DNA from 2 places in the Rhizobium sp. NZLR10 genome. Region 1 is predicted to be linked to the other one. Evidence: predicted binding sites of a transcription regulator. Region 1 holds the regulator's gene; the other holds the start of a gene.
The links. Region 1 encodes PhoB, which activates phosphate uptake and scavenging genes when phosphate is short. Its sites were predicted from a motif close to TGTCATNNANCTGTCAT; they were not measured.

Region 2: HJB82_RS25885 (esterase-like activity of phytase family protein) is a predicted target of PhoB. The motif match lies at 1,864-1,880, and genes of this name have one in related genera.

Annotation. Positions count from the first base shown of each region.
Region 1 is NZ_JABDWE010000032.1:13,994-17,864, forward strand. It holds gene HJB82_RS30885 (aspartate aminotransferase family protein) at 1-809, opposite strand, end outside; gene HJB82_RS30890 (GcrA family cell cycle regulator) at 1,233-1,766, shown strand; gene phoB (phosphate regulon transcriptional regulator PhoB) at 1,944-2,627, opposite strand; gene phoU (phosphate signaling complex protein PhoU) at 2,760-3,473, opposite strand; gene pstB (phosphate ABC transporter ATP-binding protein PstB) at 3,518-3,871, opposite strand, start outside.
Region 2 is NZ_JABDWE010000020.1:87,108-90,978, forward strand. It holds gene HJB82_RS25870 (SRPBCC domain-containing protein) at 1-263, opposite strand, end outside; gene HJB82_RS25875 (helix-turn-helix transcriptional regulator) at 335-667, shown strand; gene HJB82_RS25880 (NAD(P)-dependent oxidoreductase) at 813-1,796, shown strand; gene HJB82_RS25885 (esterase-like activity of phytase family protein) at 1,963-3,450, shown strand; RNA gene ssrS (6S RNA) at 3,531-3,689, opposite strand; gene HJB82_RS25895 (cell division protein ZapA) at 3,749-3,871, opposite strand, start outside.

The DNA.
Region 1 (3,871 bases):
GTGCCGGCCTTCATGCCGGAGGCGGCCTCTGAAGTAGCAAGGCAGGCGCCGAGCGGGAAACCACCGCCGATGCCCTTGGCAACCGCCATGATGTCGGGCGTGACGCCCGACCATTCATGGGCAAAGAACCTGCCGGTGCGGCCAACGCCGGTCTGGACCTCGTCGAGGATCAACAGCAGGCCGTTTTCGTCGCAAATCTGGCGAAGCGCCTTCATGAATTCGGGGGTGGCAGGACGCACGCCGCCCTCGCCCTGCACCGGCTCGATGAGGATTGCCGCCGTCGCATCGGTGATCGCGGCGCGGACCGCTTCGATGTCGCCGAACGCCACCTGATCGAAACCCGGCGCCTTGGGGCCGAAGCCTTCGAGATATTTCTCCTGGCCACCGGCGGCGATTGTCGCGAGCGTCCGCCCATGGAAGGCGCCCTCGAAGGTGATGATATGGAAGCGCTCGGGATGGCCGTTGGAAAACTGATAACGGCGCGCCGTCTTGATCGCGCATTCGAGCGCTTCAGCACCCGAATTGGTGAAGAACACCTTGTCGGCGAAGGTGGCGTCGGTCAGCCGTTTGGCCAAACGCTCCTGGCCGGGGATCTCATAGATGTTGGAGAGGTGCCAGACCTTGTCGGCCTGCTCCTTCAGCGCGCCGACCACATGCGGATTGCCGTGGCCGACCGAGGTGACGGCAACACCGGCGCCGAAATCGAGATAACGTTCGCCGCTTTCGGTGATCAGCCACACGCCCTCGCCTCGCTCGAACCGCAGCGGGGCACGAGAGTAGGTGTCATAAAGCGGCGCGGCTTCAGCCATGGCGCGGTCTCCCGATCAGAGTTATCAAGCAACGGACTCCGGCTAAGAAAACCAGGCCCGAAAAATTAAAAATGCCGCCTTGCGGCGGCCAGCGGTACTATTTCCTTTTCGCGCTGCAATGTCAACAAAACTGCGCCCTTAGCGCATGCAGCAAGGTTGTACAGCGGTGTTTTCGACCTTCAACAGGCTTTATTGCAGAAATGACACGCTGGGGCAGCAAGTTGGGGAAAACTCCGAATTCGATTCATCCGGATTCATGCGACTCTTGTCACGGAGTCACGCTCACACTAGGTTAAAGTTCAATTACTAGACTGCATGCGGCGGAACTAGTCACCAAAATTGATCAAGCGTTTCTTGTTTCGGAGCTTCCGAGGCAACGGTGAGGGATTCTGCCATCACCAACGCAGAAGGTGGAGACAGGGCATGAACTGGACAGACGAGCGGGTCGAGAAACTCAAGAAGCTTTGGGCCGAAGGACTGAGCGCCAGCCAGATCGCGGCGCAACTTGGCGGTGTCAGCAGAAACGCTGTAATCGGCAAGGTGCACCGCCTGAGCCTTCCGGGCCGCGCCAAGGCCGGCGGCACGGCCGCCACGGCCCGAACGCCGAAACGCAATACATCGGCGCCGCGCGCGCCGAACTTCGCCTCTCGGATCACCACCCGCACCGTTACCCGCCAGCAGGGCGCAACGATGCTGAAGGAAGAGATCGAGATCGAAACGGTCGAGGAAATGGAATACGTGCCGAAAGGCAACGTGGTCGTGCCGATCTCCCGCCGCCTCGGCCTGACGGAACTGACCGAACGCACTTGCAAGTGGCCGGTCGGCGATCCGCTGAAGGATGACTTCCACTTCTGCGGCTGCGAGTCCCCCGACAATTCACCCTATTGCGGCTATCACCAGAAACTCGCCTACCAGCCCGTCAACGAACGCCGCCGGGCGGCAGCGCGGGCGAGCTGAACGGGTGACATTGTCGACATGCAAAAACGGGCTGGAAGGCCCGTTTTTTTATGTGAGTACGTTGGGTGTGGCTGCCCCTCATCCGCCTGCCGGCACCGACCGGGGTCGAGACGAGTGGCTCGACCCCGGTCGGGTTAGGGTGAGGGGCAGAGCTTGCTCGACTTTATCGGAAACCCCTCAGGCTTCCATCGAATAGCCGGCGCCGCGGACGGTGCGGATGACGTCTTGCATGTTGGAGAAGTTCAGCGCCTTGCGCAGGCGGCCGACATGGACGTCGACGGTGCGTTCGTCGACATAGATATCGTGGCCCCAGACGCCGTCGAGAAGCTGCGAGCGGGAGAAGACCCGGCTCGGCGACGACATCAGGAATTCCAGCAGGCGGAATTCGGTGGGGCCGAGGCGGACTTCGCGGCTTTTGCGATGGACGCGATGGGTTTCGCGGTCGAGTTCGATATCGCCGCATTTCAGCACCGTCGACAGCACCTCGGGACGGGCGCGGCGTAGCATCGCCTTGACGCGGGCAACGAGCTCCGGGGTCGAGAACGGCTTGACGACGTAATCGTCGGCCCCGGTCGACAGTCCGCGGACGCGCTCGCTCTCTTCGCCGCGCGCCGTCAGCATGATGATCGGCAGACGTTCGGTTTCCGGCCGCATGCGCAGGCGCCGGCAGAGTTCGATGCCGGAGACGCCGGGCAGCATCCAATCGAGGATGAGCAGGTCGGGCGTGCGCTCCTGAAGCCTGATTTCGGCTTCGTCGCCACGAAGGATAGTATCGACCTCGAAGCCTTCCGCTTCGAGATTGTAGCGAAGAAGCACGCTCAAGGCTTCCTCGTCTTCAACAACTGCAACTCTCGGGATCATGCCTGTCGGTCTCCTCGCGCATGTTCCTTAAACCGGGGTGATTTAAGCAATGCATCCTGCGCAAATTCAGAAAGGTGGCTGCGACCTCTTTGCGCGCCCGGATGGGCGCGCACGCAACGGCTAGTATGGGCTTTATTCCGTGACCGCGCCGACGGTGTTGGCGCTGTCGTCTTTCGGACGGTCACCTTCCGGCTGTGCGCCGGTCGCCATGTAGTAGATCGTCTCGGCGATGTTGGTGGCGTGGTCGCCGATGCGCTCGATGTTCTTGGCGCAGAAGAGCAGATGCGTGCAGCTGGTGATGTTGCGCGGATCTTCCATCATGTAGGTCAGCAGCTCGCGGAACAGCGAGGTGTACATCGCGTCGATCTCGTTGTCGCGTTCACGGATCGCATTGGCCTTGTCGGCGGAGCGCGTCGTGTAGACGTCGAGCACTTCCTTGAGCTGGACGAGCGCCAGCTCGGACAGATGCTCGAGACCGCGGGCGAGCTTGCGCGGAACGCCGGTGCTCTGCACGGCGATGACGCGCTTGGCGGTGTTCTTGCCGAGGTCGCCGACGCGTTCGAGATCGGCGGCGATGCGGATCGAACCCATGATTTCGCGCAGGTCCGAGGCCATCGGTTGACGGCGGGCGATGGTAACGATCGCCTTGTCGCCGATTTCTCGCTCGGCGTGATCGAGGATCACATCGTCGGAGATGACCTTCTGCGCCAGCGCGGTATCGCCGTTGACGAGCGCCCGGACGGCCTCGCTGACCATCTGCTCGGCCAGGCCGCCCATTTCGGAAATCCGCCTGGACAGGAACTTCAGATCATCATCATAGGCAGAAAAAATATGTGTCGATGCCATGGGGCTTTATCCTCGAATAACGGGAAGGCTTGGTGTCGCCAAAATCAACCGAAGCGACCCATGATGTAGTCCTGGGTGCGCGGATCGTCGGGATTGGTGAACATCTTGTCGGTGTCGTTCTCCTCGACGAGATTGCCGAGGTGGAACATGGCGGTGCGCTGCGAGACGCGCGCGGCCTGCTGCATGGAGTGGGTGACGATGACGATCGTGTAGTTCTCGCGCAGTTCGTGGATCAGTTCCTCGACCTTGGCGGTGGCGATCGGGTCGAGCGCCGAGCAGGGCTCGTCCATCAGGATGACTTCAGGGCTGACGGCGACGGCGCGGGCAATGCAGAGGCGCTGCTGCTGACCGCCGGACAGGCCGGTGCCGGATTCATGCACGCGGTCCTTGACCTCGTT
Region 2 (3,871 bases), on a different contig from region 1:
ATCTCCACCGACGTCTTATAGGTCGTCTTGTCGTCGTCGGTGCCGCCATCCCAGCGGAGCACGATGCGGCTTTCCGGCACGAGTTCGACCACCTCCACTTGGGCGTCCTTCCACCAGGTCACCGTCGTGCCCTTGACGAGCGGTGCGCTCGCCCCGCCGATCGTGGTGAAATAGCTGCTGAGCTTCTTTGGGTTAACGACGGCGTCAAATACCTCTGCGACGGGACGGCCGATGCGGCCGGAAACACGGATTCCGAGAGACATGGCACTTCTCCTCTTCTCCATTATGCTCGTATTCCATTGTACTCGGATCCATTATGTTATAAAACCATAACATGTCAAGCGAATCGACCGACGACCCCGTTTTCAAGGCGCTGGCGCATCATCGCCGCCGCGAAATCCTCGACCTGCTCAAGGATGCCCCCCGCACCACAGGGACGCTCTGCGAGATGTTTCCGCAAATGGACCGCTGCACGGTGATGCAGCATCTGAAAGTGCTGGAGGAAGCCGATCTGGTCATCGCCCGGAAGGAAGGCCGCGAACGCTGGAACCACCTGAACAGCCTGCCGATCAAGCACATCCATGACCGCTGGATCAGCGCTTACGCCGGCCACGCTCTATCGATCCTCGACCGGTTGAGGAGCGATCTCGAAGGCCAGACGGAATAATGATCCGGCGGTCGAACAGCTTGCTTCCCGGCCCCTTGTCAGAGCATCGGCTGAGCCTGCAGCTTTCCTGCATGCTCATGCATAAATCATGCGTTGTCCGCAAACGTCAGTCTTTATAGCCTCCGCCGCCGAAGGAGAGGATGCAATGACGATACTGGTGACGGGAAGCGCCGGCCATCTCGGCGAGGCGCTGATGCGCAGCCTGCGAGCGCAAGACCGGACGGCGCGCGGAATCGATATCAAACCCTCAGCGTCCACCGACATGGTCGGCTCGATCGCTGATCGCGCTTTCATCCGGCAGGCGATGTCGGACATCCGCCACGTCGTCCATGCCGCCACACTGCACAAGCCGCATGTGGCGACCCACGGCAATCGCGATTTCCTCGACACCAATGTCGGCGGCACGCTGAACCTGCTCGAAGAGGCGGTCGCCGCGGGCGTTGCAAGCTTCGTCTTCACCAGCACCACCAGCGCCTTCGGTGCGGCATTGACGCCGGCCGCCGGCGAACCGGCGGCATGGGTGACCGAGGACATGCTTCCAGTCGCGAAAAACATCTACGGCGTGACGAAACTCGCCGCCGAAGGTCTGTGCGAATTCTTCGCCCGCAACTCCGGCCTGCCGGTCGTCATTCTCAGGACATCGCGCTTCTTTCCCGAAATCGACGACGATCCTCACATTCGCGGCGGCTATTCGGCAGAGAATGCCCATGCCAACGAGCTTCTTCACCGCCGCGTCGATATCGCCGATGTGGTCCGCGCCCATCTGCTGGCGCTCGACAAGGCGCCGGCAATCGGCTTCGGCCGCTACATCGTCTCCGCCACGACGCCGTTTTCGGCGACCGATCTCGTCGCGATCCGGCACGACGCGTCTCTTGTCGTCGAACGACTGTTTCCGGGTGCAGGCGCTCTCTATGCATCACGCGGGTGGACGATGTCCCCGACGCTCGACCGTGTCTATGTCAACGCTCGCGCAAGGCGGGAACTGGGCTGGCAGCCCCGATATGATTTCCAACTCGTACTCGATTGCCTGCGCGACAACAGGGAATGGCGCAGCCCCTTGGCGCTGGACGTCGGCTCGAAATTCTACCACGACGAGGTCTTTGCCGAAGGGCCTTATCCGGCCGGGTAAGCAGCAAACTGGAATGCGGACACGCGGATGCCCGACATTCTCTCGGCATGGCCTTTTCGCTGCAAAGCGTCATCCAGATATCATGATCCCGTCATAGACCGTCTGCGGTGTCCGGCCTGCCGGCGGAAGCCGTTTCGAGAGCGCTTTTGACCGAGAGGGTATTTTCATGAAAAACGTCAGACCATATGCATCGCGGCTGTTCGCCGCGGTTCTTGCCGCATCCGCCGCCGTTCCGGCCGTCGCAATGGCCGAGAATTCCGCCACCGCCGGCGGCCTCACCTTCATCAACAAAGGCCTGGTCAGCATCGGCCGCATCCCGGCCAACCAACGCGACAAATTCGGTGAGACCTTCGGTTCCGGCTCTGGCATGGCGATCGATCCAACCGCCTGGAGCCGCGACGGCGCCAGCTACAAGGGCATGCTCTACCTGCTGCCCGACCGGGGTTACAATGTCACCGGCACAGTCGACTACCGCCCGCGCCTGAACACCATCGCGATCAGCCTCACGCCGGTTGCTCCGGGCGCAACACCCGAGGCCGGCAAGGAGCAGTCCGGCGTCGACGCAAAGCTTGTCGATTCCATGCTCTTTGTCGATGACAAGGGCGCTGACATGACCGGTCTCGATCCGGAATCCGGCGTGCGCGTCGCTGCCGGCAATTTTCCGCCGCTGCCGCAGGCTGTAAACGGCAAGATCGCGCTCGACAATGAAGCCATCATCCGCATGGCCGACGGCACCATGTTCGTCAGCGACGAATACGGCCCTTATATCTACCGCTTCGTAGCCGACGGCCACCTGCTCTCGGCGACCCAGCCGCCGAAGGCGCTTTTGCCGATGCGCAAGGGCGCGCTGAGCTTCGCCTCCAACAATCCCGGCCCCGGCGCCTCCGCTCCTGATCCGAAGGATCCGGAGACCGGACGCCAGAACAACCAGGGGCTCGAAGGCATGGCAATGACGCCGGACGGCAAGTTCATCATATCAGTGCTGCAGTCGGCCACCCGCCAGGACGGCGGCGATTCCAGCTCGACCCGTCAGAATACCCGCGCCATGATCTATGACGCCGCCGATCCCGATCATCTGAAGCTGGTGCATGAATATGTTGTGCCGCTGCCGGTCTTCAAAGATGCCAAGGACAAGACGGTGATCGCCGCCGAGAGCGAAATCGTCGCCCTGTCCGACAAGACCTTCCTGATGCTCGCCCGCGACAGCGGCAACGGCCAGGGCCTGAAGGGCGACACCTCGCTCTACCGCAAGATCAACATCGTCGACCTCTCCGATGCGACCGATATCGCCGGCAGCGATTTCGATGCCGACAAGCCGATCGCGCCGAAGGGCGTCGTCGATCCCTCGCTGACGACGGCGACGCTGACGCCCTTCATCGACATCAACAACAAGGCCGACCTTGCTCGCTTCGGCCTGCACAACGGTGCGCCGAACGACAAGAACAACCTGTCGGAAAAATGGGAAGCCATGGGTCTTGCAAGCGTTCTCGACCCGAACCTGCCGGACGACTACTTCCTGTTCCTCGCCAATGACAACGACTTCTTGACACAGGATGGTTTCCAAGTCGGTGCGGCTTACAAAGCGGACGGCGGTGCCGATGTCGACACGTTGTTCCAGGTCTTCCAGATCACCCTTCCAGGTCTGAAAAAATAGCGGACGCGCTGAACAGGGCGGACGCGTAAACCGCGTTCGCCCGGTCGGTCCGGCGCCGTCGAAGGGGAGGGAAGGGAAAGGTGCGATCCACGACAACCGATGGATGTTTACGATCCTGGGTGCCTACAAACGTAGGTGGGCGCCGTGTGTCCAGGCCCACGGGCCTAGCCAGGGACAGCTCCCTTTGGATCGAGTATGGCCCCAGGGATTGTGGTTCCTGTCGAGAGGCGCAGACCGCATCGCGATATATAAGGTCGTTTGCGCCAGCGCGCCAGTGGCGGCGGCACGTCGTCGTTATTTAATTCAGATCCATTGAGTTCGGGGCGGGCCGTCCGTTCAGCTTGTCGGTGATTCCGCGAATCCGACTTGAAACCTCGCTGAGCGCCGCCGCGAGATTTTCTTCGGTGCGGGCGGTGGCCGC